3 regions of the Photobacterium sp. MCCC 1A19761 genome follow, and region 1 is predicted to be linked to each of the others. Evidence: predicted binding sites of a transcription regulator. Region 1 holds the regulator's gene; each other region holds the start of a gene.
The links. The regulator PurR, encoded in region 1, represses purine synthesis genes. The targets are predictions, from matches to a motif close to TNANGNAAACGTTTNCNTNA.

Region 1 (5,806 bases):
GAAACCGTGGACGATTTGCTGATCCGAATAGACCAGGTCGGCGAGCTCACCGGCAAGCAAACTCAAGCGGCAGCACTGCGTGAAGACGTCCAGGTGAAACTGGCGGCTATCAAAGCGAACCTGGCACAAACTCAAACGCCGAAGAAAGTCCTGTTTTTGTTGATCCGCGAAGGCCGTCCGGCCAGTGTGGCCGGCCGCAACACCACCGCCGATACCGTGATCGCTTTAGCCGGTGGGGTGAATCCGGCTGCCGAAGCCGTCGAGTCCTACAAGCCTATTTCCGTGGAAGCCATGGTCGAGATGCAACCCGATATCATTCTGCTGAGTTCCCGAACCATGGCCAACCTTAGCAGCGCGGATGATTTGTTACAACAAATGCCGCTGCTGATCGCCACCCCGGCCGGACAGAACAAAGCCATCGCCACCATCGATGGTACCGCGCTGATTGGCGGGCTGGGCTTGAAAAGCCTGAGCGAAGCCGAACGTTTAAACACTGTGTTCTACCCACACTAACAGAGCCGAAATTCACCACTATGCAGTTTCAACGCATTCCTGCCGCCATTATTTTCCCGCTGGGCCTGCTGAGTCTGGCCGTGGCGATCACCAGCTCGGTGGTTGTCGGCCCGATGGGGATTAGTTTTAGCGACAGCCTAAAGGCATTACTGCCCTGGCAGGCCGAGCTTCCGGCACATATTCAGATTGTGATCCACCAAATCCGCCTGCCGCGTACGCTGCTGTGTATTGCCGTGGGTGCCATCCTGGCTCTGTGCGGTGCGGTCATGCAAGGCCTGTTCAGGAACCCGCTGGCAGATCCCGGCATCATCGGCGTCTCCGGCGGGGCGAGCCTGGGGGCTGCGCTGGCGATTGTCGTGTTTGCGCCGTTGGCTGCGAGTTATCCCTTGCTGCTAACCCTCGGAACCGTGCCCGTGTTTGCATTTATCGGCGGTGCGGTCAGCACCTATCTGGTTTACCGTCTCGGGACCGATAAAAACGGCACCTCTGTCACCGTGATGCTACTGGCCGGGGTAGCCATTGCGGCGCTTTCCGGTGCTGCGATGGGGCTGATGAACTATCTGGCCGATGATCAAGCGCTGCGGGATCTGTCTTTGTGGAGCATGGGCTCGCTGGCCGGGGCAACTTGGCCGGGGATCATCCTGGCATTTGTCACACTTGGTGTGCTGGTGCTGATGTTTGATCAGGACGCCAATGGTCTCAATGCATTTTTGCTGGGGGAGGCGGAAGCGCGGCATATGGGCGTCAACGTCCAGCGGCTCAAGCGTCGCCTGATCCTGCTCTGTGCCGCGGGTGTTGGCATTTGCGTTTCATTGAGCGGGGTGATCGGTTTCCTTGGGCTCATCATCCCACATCTGGGCCGGATGCTGTGCGGCCCGAACCATAAAATCCTGCTCCCGCTCTCAGCCCTGCTGGGCGCACTGGTGTTGCTGGTGGCCGATATGCTGGCCCGCGTCGTGGCGGCCCCGACGGAACTGCCGGTCGGAATCATTACCGCTATTCTCGGCGCGCCGTTCTTTATCATCATGCTGGTCAAACAACGAGGCAGAATGTCATGAATATCGCCATGAACCCTGTCTCTGCAACAACGCAAACGGCACCAGCGATTGAAGCCCGCTCGCTCAACCTGACCCTGGGCGGCAAAACACTGCTTGATGACTTCAGCCTGAGTCTTGCCAGCGGCGAACTGACCGCTTTGCTTGGTCCGAATGGGGCCGGGAAAAGCAGTCTGCTCAAGGTGCTGAGTGGCGAAGCCGACGGCGGCGGCACGATACATTTTTTCGGTCAGGATCGGGAAACCTATGCCCCGGCGATGCTCGCCAGACACCTTGGGGTCCTGCCGCAACACAGCAACCTGACTTTTGCGTTTACAGCGCGGGAAGTGGTTGAGCTGGGCAGCCTCCCACTGCAACTGACGAAAAAAGACACCCAAGCGCTGGCGACTGAAACCATGAGCCGGGTCGATGTCCTGTCACTTCAGGACCGACTGTACCCCACCCTGTCCGGCGGTGAAAAACAGCGGGTTCACCTGGCCCGGGTGCTGACCCAGCTCAGCCATGCGGGCGAGCAATGTATCCTGATGCTGGATGAACCGACATCCGCCCTGGATCTCGCGCATCAGCACCGGACCTTGCAAGTGGCCCGGGAGCTGGCCCGGTCCGGTGCTGCTGTCATTGTGGTGATCCATGATCTCAATCTGGCCGCCCAATATGCCGATCGGTTAGTGATCATCAATCAAGGCAAAGTACAGGCTGATGGCACGCCATGGCAGGCTTTAACGCCCGAAATCATCCAGCGGGTCTATGGCTGGCCGGTCCACGTCAGCAAACATCCGACCCAAGATTTTCCGGTCGTGATACCCGCAGGATAAGCAAGCCTGTCCAACCGGCATAAACACCGGCACGCTTCTCCCGGTTTCCCCGGGAGAAGCGATGGCCGAGATGAAAAACACCACCAGATATGCATCCAATTTGAGAAAATTTGCAGTGAGTTTGTTGATATCTATCAAGAATTACTACCTTGCGATACAGAAACGTTGCACTGTGCGCTACACTCAGTAGAATGTGATCGCAAGCGATTACACAATGCAACGCCTGAAAGGCGAGAAGAACAAGAAAGCCGCTCGGAAGAGAAGCGGCTTTTTGACGTTTTATACGCAGTATGAAACAGCATGATGATCTCTGTGAACGCAGATCATCATGCCAAACTGAACAAGTATCTGGCCTGACTCCAAGAAGCAAACCAGATACTTATTCAGTTTGGTGCGCGGCTGTTGAATGCTGTTCAGATCAATGAAGAGAAATGGGCCCAGGCCCGCTTTGAATTATTAGAAGAATAAGTATGGCAACGATTAAAGATGTTGCACGTTTGGCAGGTGTTTCAACCACAACAGTGTCTCACGTGATCAATAAAACCCGGTTTGTTGCAGAAGCAACCCAGAAGAAAGTTCTGGCTGCCGTAGACGAGCTCAACTATGCCCCAAGTGCCGTGGCGCGTAGCCTGAAATGTAACACCACCCGAACCATCGGCATGTTGGTGACCAAATCAACCAACCCGTTCTTTGCCGAAGTTGTACATGGGGTTGAAGAATATTGCTATGGCGAAGGCTACACGCTGATCCTGTGTAACACCGAAGGGAACCTGGAAAAGCAACGTGACTATCTGCGCATGCTGGCTGAAAAGCGGGTCGACGGATTACTGGTGATGTGTTCCGATCTGGACGATAAACTGCTGGCCCTGCTCGAGCGCCAGAAAGATCTGCCGATGGTGGTCATGGACTGGGGTCCGGAGAGCCCGCACACCGACAAGATCCAGGACAATGCGGAATTGGGTGGCTATGTCGCGACCAAGTACTTTATTGAACACGGCCACCAGAAAATTGGCTGCCTGACCGGTCACAGTGAAAAACTCACCTGCCGCGAACGCCTCAAAGGCTTCCATAAAGCCATGGCTGAAGCCAATCTGAGCGTCAATCCGGACTGGTTGATTGAAGGTGACTTCGAGTGTGAGTCTGCCGTGGCGGCTGCCAAGCAATTCATTGCCATGGAAGAGCGCCCGACCGCGATTTTTTGCTTTAACGATATCATGGCGATGGCGCTGATCAGTACGTTTGAGCAAGCGGGTCTGCGCGTACCGGATGATGTCTCCATTATCGGTTATGACAATATCGACCTGGCGCCGTACTTCTCACCACCGCTCACCACCATCCACCAGCCGAAACAACGGCTGGGTAAGAAAGCCATTGAAATCCTGATGGCGCGGGTGAAAGACAAACAACATGAGCGCCGGATCTTTGAAATGGCACCTGAGTTGGTGGTTCGAAAATCAGTTAAGAACCTAAACACCTGATTTCATAACCACTTCAATTTTTCCATTCAAAAAAACCGATAGCTTGCTATCGGTTTTTTGTTGCAATTTTGACCTTCCCCTGACAGAAGCTTTACATTCTCAATTTCTCAAAGCGTATAACGTGTTAAATGTGGCCCAATCCCAATCAACCTGTTCAAAATTTAATAAGTTTTAAATTTTCTCTAGCAGGCTTTAGAATCTATTTATGGGAGCGGTATCACACTTTTAAAAATGGGACCAAGTTCAAAAATATCTTCTGAGATATGCTTATTAATGTCACGAACAAGGCAAACCATTCGAAAGGATGGGACGCAAAGCCTCCGGCCTAAGAGTAGCTTAATTATCAATAACTAAGTGGACTTATGGTAGCGGGGTTGCCGATGGATGTAGCAAGAAGTCATGTTCAGAATCCTGACAAATCCCTGACATTGCTTTTCTTCGTATTTTGCTAATCTGAATCCTCGCTCTGTTGTTAGGTGACTCGAGAAATTTTTCACCGAGAAAGAAGCATGGACAAACCAGTACTTAAAGATTCTCTTCGACTGTTTCAATGTTTTGAAAATGTAAAATCACGTTCAATGTTTGGTGGCTTTGGGATTTTCTCAGGCGAAACCATGTTTGCGTTAGTTGTTAACGACAAACTTCACCTGCGTGCCAATGCCGAAAACGAAGAACAATTTAAACAAGCAGGCCTCAGCCCATACGTTTACAAAAAGCGTGGCTTTCCGGTCGTCACCAAACACTTCGCAATTCCTGAGGAGTGGTGGGATGCGCCGGAAAAAATTATCGAACACGCACAGCAGTCTTTTGAAGCCGCTAAACAGGACAAGGAAAAGAAAAGTCAGACCGGCCCGAGTCGGATTAAAGACTTACCTAACCTGCGCTTAGCCAACGAACGAATGCTGAAAAAAGCAGGGATTTGTAGCGTCGACGAACTCTACGAAGCCGGGGCATTGAACGCTTTTAAAGCCCTGCAGGAAACGCATCAGGAAACGGTCAGTCTCGACTTGCTCTGGGCGTTGGAAGGTGCAGTAAGCGGACGTCACTGGTCCGTCATTCCGCCGCAGCGTCGTTCCGAGCTGTTGTCAAAACTCAACAGCTGAATCCTTCCCGATTCATTCTGAAAAAGAGGCGGCTTCCGTCTCTTTTTTTATGCTTGGCTTCCCCATCCCTCAGCCAATCCCTCCCCGCCCAGAACGCGCGCGTTGAAGGCACCACAGAGCGCCGCTCAATGCGGGTCAGAACGGCTTTTCTTGCTGCTCCGTATCATGTCAAATTTGTACCATCAGAAAGACATTTTTCTGTTAAAAAATGACAAAGATTGACACCACTCCCAAAGCTGTTCACAAATTCATCAACAGGGTTTTCATCCCATGCGACCTCAGTAGAATTGGGGCGTCAACGCAGCCGGAAGGAAGGTATCATGTACAGCTCGCAGCCTTTTCCAGGACAATCCAATCAGATGTTCAAAGACAAGTTTTGCAAATGGCCAAAACTGATGCGCCTGTTGGTCCTGCTGAACCTTCTGCCAACCACTGTTATTATCTTTGTTGTTCATCAGCAACTGGCCCCGTTTTCAATGCTCGATGAAGTGCTGGCATTGACTGCTGGGTTCAACGGCCTGCTGCTTTTATGGGGCATTTTGCTCAAAATCCGCGCCAAGAAATACTGGTACCGCAACTATCATATCGGCAAAACCATGGCCCTCGCCTTACTGCCGGTACTGGCCTCCGGTTATCTGTTTGTATCCCAGCCTGTCATTCCGGATATGGCAAAGCAACAAGAGGTCAAATCCGTCTATATTTCGCTCAACTAAACGAATTTAAAGATTTTTTCTCTCAAAACTGAAAGTTTTCCAACCGTTGTTCGGTCTTGTCTCATACCATTCGGTAGAGCTGCATCCTGCGCAACGATTCGTGCTATCTTTGTTGCATATGTGGCCCGC
Region 2 (5,806 bases), on a different contig from region 1:
GCCTTCTGGCGGGGGGATACCGGCACGGTGAGCCGCTTTGCCTCCCGGATGCTGGGCTCGCCCGATATCTATTGCAGCGATCGCCACTCGCCGCACCGCTCGGTTAATTTTATCTGCGCTCATGACGGGTTCACCCTCAACGATTTGGTCAGCTACAACGAAAAACATAACCGGGATAACGGCGAGGACAACCGCGACGGCGATAATCACAACTTGTCAAACAACTACGGGATTGAAGGGCCGACCACGAATCCGGAGATCGAGGCGCTGCGCAACCGCCAGTGCAAGAACATGCTGGCGACCCTGCTGCTCTCGCTCGGGACACCGATGATTTCGATGGGGGATGAGGTCCGGCGGACGCAGCGGGGCAACAACAATGCCTATTGTCAGGATAACGAGAGCAGCTGGTTTGACTGGCGGCTGGTGGACCGGCATGCCGATCTGCTGCGTTTTGTCCGGCTGATGAACCGGATCCGGCGCTACGAGGAAACCATCGACTGGCACATGCATGTCTCGCTCAACACCGTGCTCAAAAGCGTCGGGATTGACTGGCACGGCCTGAAACCGAATCAGCCGGACTGGTCGGCCCATTCCCATTCTCTGGCCTCGACGGTGATCCACCCGATCAGCGGTGATGAGTTGTATGTGATCTGCAATGCCTACTGGGACCCGCTGATTTTTACCCTGCCGGACCGGGATTATCAGGACTGGCACCTTTTAGTGAATACCGCTGCGCCCAGCCCGGCTGATATCTATCCCATTGAGCAAGCGCCGCGTTATTATGACGAGACGATTTTGGTGACCGGGCGTAGTATGATCGTCATGGTTGCCAAGCCCGGCCATAAGTAGGCTCTATGTATAAGCAGGCTCTATGCGTGAGTGAGGCTCAATGAGCGAAAAGTCATGAATGATACGTCAAATGGGGAGAAGTCGATGCTGAACTGGCTGAAGCGGGGGATTGCCCGCTACGATCAATGGTGTGAACGCCTGGGGTTGGTTCCGGAAAACCGCCGCTGTTGTACGCCGATTCGTTACGATGAAGACGATCCACGCCATCCGTTGCAGCGTCGTGCCCGGTGCCAACTGAAAAACAGCGAATCCCGGCAGGATTAAAGGCGAGGCCATGATGATCGACAGCCACTGTCATTTCGATTTTGCGCCGTTTGATGCTGACCCGGCGGGGTACTTGGCCAAGGCTCGCCAAGTCGGGGTCGAGGCGCTGGTGATCCCGTCCGTCGGTGAGCGCAACTGGCAGGCGGTTCAGGCGCTGAGCCACCAGTTTGACTCAGTCTATTATGCGCTGGGCCTACACCCTTTTTTCAGTGCAGAGCACAGCGAGGCATCGCTGGCGTCTCTCGCTGAGCGTTTGGCGCAGGTGGCAGGCGAGGGCGCACAGCACGATCGCAAATGTGTGGCGGTCGGCGAGTGCGGACTTGATTTTGCCATTGCGCAGGCCGATCGCGATCAACAGCTGGCGTTGCTGCAACAGCAACTGATCCTTGCCAATACCTACCGGTTGCCGGTGATCTTGCACTGCCGTAAAGCCTTCCCGGAGCTGGTTGCCTTATTAAAGCAACATCCGCCGATTGCCGGGGGAGTCTATCATGGGTTTAGCGGCAGTCTGGCCCAGGCCGAGCAGGTGGTGGCGCTGGGGCTGAAGATCGGCGTCGGCGGGACCATTACCTATCCGAGGGCGAACAAGACCCGCAACACGGTAGCAGCATTGCCGCTGGAGGCGCTGGTGCTGGAGACTGATGCACCGGATATGCCGGTGGCCGGCCATCAGGGCGAGCCGAATCGTCCCGATCGGTTGTGTCATGTGATGCAGTCGCTTGTGGCGCTGCGGTCGGAATCTGCTCAGGAAATTGAATCGGTCACTTGCTTAACCACAACTGAACTCTTTGGCCTTTCTGTGTGAGGACGGTCACTGAATAAAAACGGTTGCGCAATTGGTTGCGTTAATTGCGGCACGTATAGTGATTTATGTCACAGCTGTGATTAAACTTTCACTTGGTTTCCGCATAAAGTGTGACGTTAGCATTACTTTATCCCGAATGGGGTTTGTATAATGCAGCGGACTCTTAAATGAGCCGAATTGTCGAGACGCCAAACTTAAACTTAAAGGGATGCCATAAACTATGAGCCTGTTTATGAGCCTGGTTGGGATGGCTGTGCTGCTGGGTATTGCAGTACTGTTATCTGATAACCGCAAAGCTATTAATTTACGTACTGTGGGTGGGGCATTTGCCATTCAATTTACTCTGGGTGCTTTCGTACTCTACGTTCCGTGGGGTAAGAATGCACTGGGCGCGGCAAGTGGCGCCGTTCAGAGTGTGATTGACTATGGTAATGTCGGTATTGAGTTCCTGTTCGGTAACCTGGTGAACTTCTCTGTTGAAGGCATTGGTTTCATCTTTGCATTCAAAGTGTTGCCAACGGTTATCTTCTTCTCTGCACTGATCAGCGTGCTGTACTACCTGGGCGTGATGCAAGTTGTCATCAACGTACTGGGTGGCGGTCTGCGTAAAGTGCTGGGTACATCAAATGCGGAATCCATGTCTGCAACAGCTAACATTTTTGTTGGTCAAACTGAAGCGCCGTTGGTTGTGCGTCCGTTTGTACCAAAAATGACGCAGTCTGAGCTGTTTGCGGTGATGTGTGGTGGTCTGGCGTCTGTTGCCGGTGGTGTACTGGCGGGTTATGCAGCCATGGGTGTACCGCTGGAGTACCTGATTGCAGCCTCGTTCATGGCAGCACCAGGTGGCCTGTTGTTCGCAAAAATCATCAAGCCTGAAACCGACACGCCAATCGAGCAAATCACTGGCGATGACGTGCAAGGCGACGACAAGCCTGCAAACGCCATCGATGCGGCGGCAAGCGGTGCCTCTTCAGGTATGCAACTGGCGCTGAACATCGGTGCGATGCTGCTGGCGTTCGTGGGTCTGATTGCCCTGATCAACGGGATGCTGGGTGGTATCGGTGGCTGGTTCGGTATGCCTGAGCTGACGCTGGAACTGATCCTGGGTTACGTGTTCATGCCGCTGGCTTACCTGATTGGTGTGCCATGGGCAGATGCCAACATCGCGGGCTCTTTCATCGGTCAGAAACTGATCCTGAACGAATTCGTGGCTTACCTGAGCTACGTTCCTTACCTGGGCGATGCAGCGCCGGTTGTCCTGTCTGAGAAGACCAAAGCAATCATCTCGTTTGCCCTGTGTGGTTTCGCGAACCTGTCTTCAGTCGCAATTCTGCTGGGTGGTCTGGGGAGCATTGCCCCGAACCGTCGTCACGACATTGCACGCTTCGGTATGAAAGCCGTTGCTGCAGGTACGCTGTCGAACCTGATGTCTGCGACCATCGCTGGTCTGTTCATCAGCCTGAGCGCGATGTAAGACATTCCTCAACTGAGGATGCCAAACGCCACAGCCTTGCTGTGGCGTTTTTGTATCTGTCGTCTCGGGGATGCCCAAAGTCCAAAGTCCAAAGTCCAAAGCCCAAAGTCCAAAGCCAAGCAACTTGGCGCATCAGTATCCGCGGGATCTGCCGGGAACTCGGATTGCCTGGCCGGTTGACCCCGTTCCGCTAGTGTCACCCGTCAGGTTCTGCTCTGGTGTCTGCCTCTGCCTCTGCCTCTGCCTCTGCCTCTGTTTCGGAAAAAGCACAGCCACAGCCATCAACACCCTGGGTAAACATTTCCGAACCCGGCGGCAGGGAAAAGCCATAAAATCGATTGCGCTCCGATTTCTGCCGCTGGGCATTGTTTACCATGGGCGGTAGTGAACAAGCGACACCTCAGGTGCAGCAGACTACACTTTTCTTGGTGCTGTGACAGACAGAGAGAAGTGTATGAATACCATGTATGAAGTTCTGCTGGCGCTGATGGCCGGGTTTATCGTCGGGGTTTTGTTTTCAGCGATTAAGCTGCCAATCCCGGCACCACCGGTACTCTCCGGGGTGATGGGGATCGTCGGGGTATACCTGGGCGCGATTGCCTACCGCTGGATTATCGAGCACTTTTTCACCTCCTTATAGCGCAGGCGGTACGCTGCAGATTGTGTTCTCGCGGTAAACAGATTGTCCACTACAGGAAACGTATCTTTGATGGTGGGGTGTTCATCAGCTTGCTATGATGGGCCGGAACCATCAAAGATTGACGGTAGCTGTTTCAGTAGATTTACGTCGTGGTGAGATGCTTGTCACGATTTGCTGAATGGCACGACGGCAGGGTAACCCGGAGGGCCGGATATCCTGCGCGGTGAAAAGGAAATCAATCAGGTTGCGCATGCCGAAATGACAGCCTGAGTCTTCAAGGAATCAAGTCCGCTCATTGAACTGTTCGCGATAGGCGCACCGTGTGCGGTGGCGCTACTGTTCGCCTCAGGCGGATGGAACAGTTTCTATAAGCTTGGTAGAAAATAACTGGACTGGAGATAGTCATGAGCGATTTAAAAGCTGCTGCACTGCGTGCACTTCAACTAATGGATCTTACCACTCTGAATGACGACGACACCGACGCCAAAGTCATCGAGCTGTGTAAGAACGCCAAAACGCCTGTAGGCAATACAGCAGCGATCTGCATCTACCCACGTTTCATTCCTGTAGCGAAAAAGCAACTGCGTGAGCAAGGGACGCCGGAAGTGCGCATTGCCACGGTCACGAACTTCCCGCACGGCAACGACGATATCGCCATTGCCGTCGCTGAAACTAAGGCTGCTGTGGCTTACGGTGCCGATGAGGTGGATGTGGTTTTCCCTTACCGTGCCCTGATGGCCGGTAACGAAGAAGTCGGTTTTGAGCTGGTGAAGCAGTGTAAAGCCGCTTGTGGCGACATCCTGCTGAAAGTGATCATCGAAACCGGCGAGCTGAAAACGCCTGAGCTGATCAAAAAAGCCTCTGAGATTTCGATCAAAGCCGGTGCGGACTTCATCAAAACTTCAACCGGTAAAGTGCCGGTGAACGCAACCCCGGAAGCGGCAGAAATCATGCTGACCGTGATCAAAGACATGGGCGTTGAGAAGACCGTTGGCTTCAAGCCTGCCGGTGGTGTTCGCACCGCTGAAGACGCCAAGCAGTTCCTGGATATGGCTGACCGTATCCTGGGCGCTGACTGGGCTGACAACATGCACTACCGTTTCGGTGCCTCCAGCCTGCTGGCGAACCTGCTGCACACGCTGGGCGAAGGTGAAAAAGCTGCGGAAGGCGGCTACTAATCTTCCCTGAATCAGGTGGCCCCGCGCCACCTGATTTGTAATACCCACCGCTTCCGTGACACAGAAATGGTTTCTGGTGGGTACGAATCCCGTGACTGTTTATCGATTGTGCTTGCCCCGCAGAGGTCTGAGCGTGGCATGAGTGCGACCGGATATTGTGAAGAGCGGGCGATTGCGCCCCGCCGAAAAATGGTCACCAGCCCTACACGCTTCTCTGATTGGGGGAATCCCATGTATTTACCACAAGAAATTATCCGCAAAAAACGCGACAACATTGAGCTGACCGCGGACGAAATCAACTTCTTTATTCAAGGCATTGCCAAAGACACCGTCTCTGAAGGCCAGATCGCCGCTTTCGCCATGGCCGTATATTTCAACGACATGACCATGGCTGAGCGCGTGGCGCTGACCTGCGCGATGCGCGACTCCGGCATGGTGATCGACTGGAGCCACATGAACTTTGACGGCCCGATTGTCGACAAGCACTCCACCGGTGGGGTGGGCGATGTCACCTCGCTGATGCTCGGCCCGATGGTTGCGGCCTGTGGCGGTTATGTACCGATGATTTCCGGCCGTGGCCTGGGCCATACCGGCGG
Region 3 (5,806 bases), on a different contig from region 1:
TGCACAGCAAACTTCCGGCCAGCCACAGGGCACTTTTCCCCATCCATTTTTTCACAAAAAACTCCTGCTCGTTGTCGCGTGCGTTAGCGCAACTCAATATAAATATCGTGTAACTGGCCTTCCCGCTCGACCGTTAACATAAATTCAGAGGCCTCGGACAATTCTGTCCACAGCCGGGCCATCACGGCCGGATCCGTTAAATCATTGCCATTGAGGCTCACCGCCAGATCATCGGGCTGTAACCCCACCGCATCAAACAAGGCCCGCTCACTGCCCGGGTTCACCCGGTAGCCAATCAACGCGCCGTCTTTTTTCACCTGCGACAGGCGAATGTAATTAAACAGCGTCTGGGGTTTATCCAGAATTTCCTGCTTGATTTGGCTTAAATTATTGGCCGCCGCAGGCTTCGGCGTCGTGGCCGATGTCGGCTGAGGTTGCGGCTGTGACTTACTGAACTTCACGCCGTCCAGCATCAGGGTTTCATCCCGGCCGCTATTGCGAATAATCACCCGATCCACATACACCGCCTGCAAGGTCGCCCGGGTGCCTTCAATCGCTTCATTCAATCCATAAGTATTCTGGCGACCCCGATTGGCGATCACCGCCAGACTGGTCCCCGGTTTGGTGCTGGCCACCACACCGACCAGCGTCAGGCTCAGCCGGGTTTCCGGCGCATCCTGAGTCACCGGCTTTTTCTCTACCACCGGTGCAGTTTGCTGATAGCGACCAAACAGATTCATGCCTAATACATCGGACACCTGAAAACCCTCCCGGTTCGCTTGCGCGACCGCGACGGGTTTCGCCTGCCAGGTCGCAGGCGCAGCCGTGGGCTGCATCAACGACCACACCAGCCGTCCTAATATCCACGCCAGCATCACGACCAGCAGCCATGTGGCAATTCGGGTCAGTGTCGCCACTGACATCGGCCGCTTAGCCTGAAGCGTTTCCAACCAATTTGCTGCAACCATTGCTCAACCATCTTCCTGTTGCTGTAAGCCGAACGAGTGCCATTTAGGCGCCCGAATCAGATAGCATACCGTTTCATGAAAAATACAGCAGTTTTTTCATCGTAAAAAGACTAAATATATCAAAACAGATCACGTAAAAAACATATCTACTATCAACAGACTAGACATTGCCGACCAATTATTCCTTCCCGAGCGTTGAAATTGCACCGCCCCGGCACCATTAAGTAAGGCTGACGCTGTCATCGCAATATGGTATTTTTAGTCCCCTTTGGGAGAAGGAGCACGTTATGGGCCAGCAATCCCCTGATTCCGACACCGGCCAGATTCGCCTCGATAAATGGCTGTGGGCTGCACGGTTTTACAAAACCCGCTCGATTGCCCGCAATATGATCGACGGCGGCAAGGTGCACTATAACGGCCAACGCTCCAAACCCAGCAAACTGGTGGAAGTCGGCGCCGAAGTGCGTCTGCGACAAGGCAATGATGAAATAACTGTCACCATCATGAAATTGTCCGGCACCCGCCGGGGGGCCCCGGAAGCGCAAACCCTGTACCAGGAAACAGCGCAGAGCATCGAGCAACGCGAAGCCCAGGCCCAAATGCGCAAACTCAATGCCTATCACAGCCCAAGTCCCGACAAGCGTCCTGATAAAAAACAGCGGCGCGATATAATTAAGTTTAAAAGCAGTAACTGATTTTACCTGCTGGAGTAGAAAGTAAAATGACAAACGATAGTCTGTACCGTTACCTGTTTGACGGTGTATCTGTACGTGGTGAGCTTGTTCAGCTAAGCGACACTTATCAGCAAATCATTTCCAGCAAGGAATATCCGGCACCAATTCAGCACCTGTTGGGTGAACTGCTTGTGGCCACCAGCCTGCTGACGGCAACCCTGAAGTTTGAAGGCTCGATCACCGTTCAACTGCAAGGGGACGGCCCGGTGAAGCTCGCTGTGATCAATGGCGACCACAACCAGCAGATGCGTGGCGTGGCACGCTGGGACGGCGACGTTCCTGCCGGGACCATCACCGATCTGATCGGCAAAGGCCACATGGTGATCACCATTACCCCGAACCAGGGTGAGCGCTACCAGGGCGTGGTCGGCCTGGAAGGGGACAACCTGGCGGCCTGCCTGGAAAATTACTTTGCCAGCTCCGAGCAGCTGAAAACCCGTATCTGGCTACGCACCGGCGAAGTCGAAGGTCAGGCCAAAGCCGCTGGCATGCTGCTGCAAATCCTGCCGGACGGCCAGGGTCACGACACCGACTTCGAGCACCTGGAGCAACTGACCGGAACCGTGAAGGACGACGAGCTGTTCACCCTGCCGGCCCAGGACGTGTTGTACCGCCTGTACCACCAGGAAACCGTGAAGCTGTTTGACCCGCAAGATGTTTCCTTCCACTGCGGTTGCTCCCGTGAGCGCAGCGCCTCGGCCATTTGCTCAATTGAACGAAACGAAGTGGAGCGGATTGTGGCCGAAGAAGGTCAGATTGCCCTGCACTGTGACTACTGCGGCACCACCTACGCCTTTGACAGCGTTGATGTGGCGGCACTGTTCAACAAAGCAGCAGCCAACCCATCAAATCAGGTGCATTAATTATTCTTTCGTAATAACCCTGAAAGTGAATTACAGGAGCCGGCATTCTGCCGGCTTTTCTTTTAACTGAAGCACAGTTTCTCCCGCCCCCCTGAAATTCACCTACGACTTAAGTCTCGCTTTTTTCAATAGAAATATTAATCCGAAGCCCTAGCGCAAACGTTTCACAACACTGTAAAATCCCCCCTCAAAGACAATAATAACTTTTACCAGTCCGTAACTTTAAAGTGGTTATTTTTTGATAAACCTCCCTGAATTACCCCTTTAGGGTTGCTAGCATGGTCAACAGTTAAACATCATCTTACCCAAGGAGCACCTATGACCGTCATGAACGTCGAAAAAAAGGTTGCAAAAAATATGGATCTATCTCAATACGGTATCACCAATGTTACCGAAATTGTTCGCAACCCGTCTTACGAACTGCTGTTCGAAGAAGAGACTAAACCGGGGCTGGAAGGCTACGAGAAAGGGATTGTTACTGAACTGGGCGCCGTGGCTGTGGATACCGGTATTTTCACCGGCCGTTCACCCAAAGATAAGTTCATCGTCAAAGATGACACCACCAAAGATACCCTCTGGTGGGCCGATCAAGGCCAAAACGACAACAAGGCCATTGATCAAACCGTCTGGAACGATCTGAAAGCACTGGTCACCGAGCAACTTTCCGGCAAGCGCCTGTTTGTCATTGACGGCTACTGCGGTGCCAACCCGGATACCCGCCTGTGTATCCGCGTGATCACGGAAGTCGCCTGGCAGGCCCACTTCGTGAAAAATATGTTCATCCGTCCGAGTGAAGAAGAGCTGGCCACCTTCGAGCCTGATTTCGTGGTCATGAACGGCGCCAAGTGCACCAACGATAAGTGGCAGGAGCAAGGTCTGAACTCTGAGAACTTCACCGTGTTCAACCTGACCGAGAAAATGCAACTGATCGGCGGTACCTGGTACGGCGGCGAAATGAAGAAAGGCATGTTCGCCATGATGAACTACTTCCTGCCGCTGCAAGATATCGCCTCCATGCACTGCTCGGCCAACCTGGGCAAAGACGGCGACGTCGCAGTCTTCTTCGGCCTGTCCGGCACCGGCAAAACCACCCTGTCGACCGATCCGAAACGTGCCCTGATTGGTGATGACGAGCACGGCTGGGACGATAATGGGGTCTTCAACTTCGAAGGTGGCTGCTACGCCAAGACCATCAACCTGTCGAAAGAAGCCGAGCCGGATATCTACAACGCGATCCGTCGTGATGCCCTGCTGGAAAACGTCACCGTGCGCAGTGACGGTGCCATCGACTTCGACGACAACTCGAAAACCGAGAACACCCGTGTTTCCTACCCGATCTACCACATCGAAAATATCGTCAAGCCGGTCTCCAAGGGCGGCCATGCCAACAAGGTGATCTTCCTGTCGGCCGATGCCTTCGGTGTGCTGCCACCGGTCTCGAAACTGACACCGGAGCAAACCAAGTACCACTTCCTGTCCGGCTTTACCGCCAAACTGGCCGGAACCGAGCGTGGGATCACCGAGCCAACGCCAACCTTCTCGGCGTGTTTCGGCAATGCCTTCCTGACGCTGCACCCAACGAAGTACGCAGAAGTACTGGTCAAACGTATGGAAGCCGCCGGCGCGGAAGCTTACCTGGTCAATACCGGCTGGAACGGCACCGGCAAGCGGATCTCGATTCAGGACACCCGCGGTATCATTGATGCGATCCTGGACGGCTCAATTGAGCAGGCCGAGACCAAGCACATCCCGATCTTCAACCTGGAAGTCCCAACCGCCCTGCCGGGCGTCGATGCGGGCATTCTGGACCCACGCGATACCTACACCGATCCACTCCAGTGGGAAAGCAAGGCGAAAGATCTGGCCGAGCGCTTTATCAACAACTTCGACAAGTACACCGACAATGAAGAAGGTGCCGCACTGGTTGCCGCTGGCCCTCAGCTAGACTAACGGACAAACACCTCGAGCAATGTCGACGCCCCTCATGTGAGGGGCGTTTTTTATGTCTGCCGCAAAAGTCGCTGAAATAAAACAAAAACTAAGCCACGTTCTGGCACCATCCGGCTTGCAGCAACCCGGATTTTCGGCCAATCTGATGCCATGCCATAGGAGAGTGTCATGCGTCTGGTCGGGAAGCTTATCGCCACTGTTATCATCATCTGCCTGCTGGGGATCACCATTCTGCTGGCCCTGCTGCACACCCGACATGCCACGCCGCTGATCAGCTACCTCGTCAATACCCTGACCCCGTATCACGTCCAGGCGACTTCGGTGCGCTACCACATCTTGGATCCCTGGCATCTGCGGATCGACAAACTGACGCTCCAATTCCCCACCGCCGACGCGCAAATCCCCGAGTCAATCACCGTGCCCCGCCTGGAGCTCTGGCTCAACCCGACACGCCTGCTGCAGCCGGGCTGGTCGTTCGACACCCTGCTAATTGACGGACTGACCCTGACCGGCACGCCGCCACTGGACGCCTTCCCGGCAATTGAAGCCAGCCACCTGGCTCTGACCCATTTCAACTGGGAGGCCGGCCCCCTGACCCTGACGGACAGCCACCTCCAGCTCAACCGCTGGCAAAGCGATCCGACAGCCCCCTATGCCTATCAGGGGAACATCCGGCTGGCCGCAGCGTCGGTTCGCTGGCAGCAACAGGAATTCGGCAACGTCCTGATCGACGGGCAACGCGACAGTCATCAATGGACCTTCCACGGTTTTTCATTTCACTGGCACGGGGCAACGCTGAGCGGCCAGGCCGAGTATCAGGCCCCGCCCGACGCCCGCCCGCAGTGGCGCATCCACCAGCTGAGCCTGGCCGATCTGACCTTCCAGGATCAGGTACTGGCCCGCGGTCTGGAATCGCAATGGCAGCGCTACCTGAGTACCACGCGCCCCCAAATCGAGCTTCAGCGCCTGGATATTCTCAACAGCAGTCTCGAGCTGCCGGGACTGACCCTGAACAACGCCAACCTGTCCCTGCGGGACTGGCGCCTTGATGACGGGTACACTCCCGAAGAAGTCCTCTGGCAACAACAGGAAGCCACCCTGTCCTTCGGTGCTGACAGCCTGCAATGGCGGGAGATATTGCTGGACGAGCCCCTGGCCGAGCTCCACTTCCGCCCGCAGCAAATCCAGCTGAGCGCCTTGTCGACCCGACTACTGGGCGGCTACCTCACCACTGACGGGACGATCACTCCGGACTCCCTGGCCCTCAACCAGTTTACCGCCCGCAATATTC

Region 2: the regulator PurR is predicted to act here: its motif matches at 1,942-1,961, upstream of VV869_RS16300 (NupC/NupG family nucleoside CNT transporter).
Region 3: the regulator PurR is predicted to act here: its motif matches at 2,717-2,736, upstream of pckA (phosphoenolpyruvate carboxykinase (ATP)).

What each region holds. Positions count from the first base shown of each region.
Region 1 is NZ_JAZGTF010000004.1:96,563-102,368, forward strand. Features, by position in the region: gene VV869_RS07045 (heme/hemin ABC transporter substrate-binding protein) at 1-513, shown strand, start outside; gene VV869_RS07050 (FecCD family ABC transporter permease) at 534-1,571, shown strand; gene VV869_RS07055 (heme ABC transporter ATP-binding protein) at 1,568-2,383, shown strand; gene purR (HTH-type transcriptional repressor PurR) at 2,854-3,861, shown strand; cyclic di-GMP riboswitch class I at 4,138-4,243, shown strand; gene VV869_RS07065 (TfoX/Sxy family DNA transformation protein) at 4,371-4,964, shown strand; gene VV869_RS07070 (hypothetical protein) at 5,285-5,677, shown strand.
Region 2 is NZ_JAZGTF010000017.1:142,258-148,063, forward strand. Features, by position in the region: gene glgX (glycogen debranching protein GlgX) at 1-849, shown strand, start outside; gene VV869_RS16290 (hypothetical protein) at 904-1,113, shown strand; gene VV869_RS16295 (TatD family hydrolase) at 1,124-1,918, shown strand; gene VV869_RS16300 (NupC/NupG family nucleoside CNT transporter) at 2,139-3,392, shown strand; gene VV869_RS16305 (XapX domain-containing protein) at 3,856-4,032, shown strand; gene deoC (deoxyribose-phosphate aldolase) at 4,437-5,210, shown strand; gene deoA (thymidine phosphorylase) at 5,442-5,806, shown strand, end outside.
Region 3 is NZ_JAZGTF010000033.1:20,625-26,430, forward strand. Features, by position in the region: gene gspD (type II secretion system secretin GspD) at 1-55, opposite strand, end outside; gene gspC (type II secretion system protein GspC) at 84-968, opposite strand; gene hslR (ribosome-associated heat shock protein Hsp15) at 1,256-1,663, shown strand; gene hslO (Hsp33 family molecular chaperone HslO) at 1,690-2,565, shown strand; gene pckA (phosphoenolpyruvate carboxykinase (ATP)) at 2,884-4,515, shown strand; gene VV869_RS21055 (AsmA family protein) at 4,684-5,806, shown strand, end outside.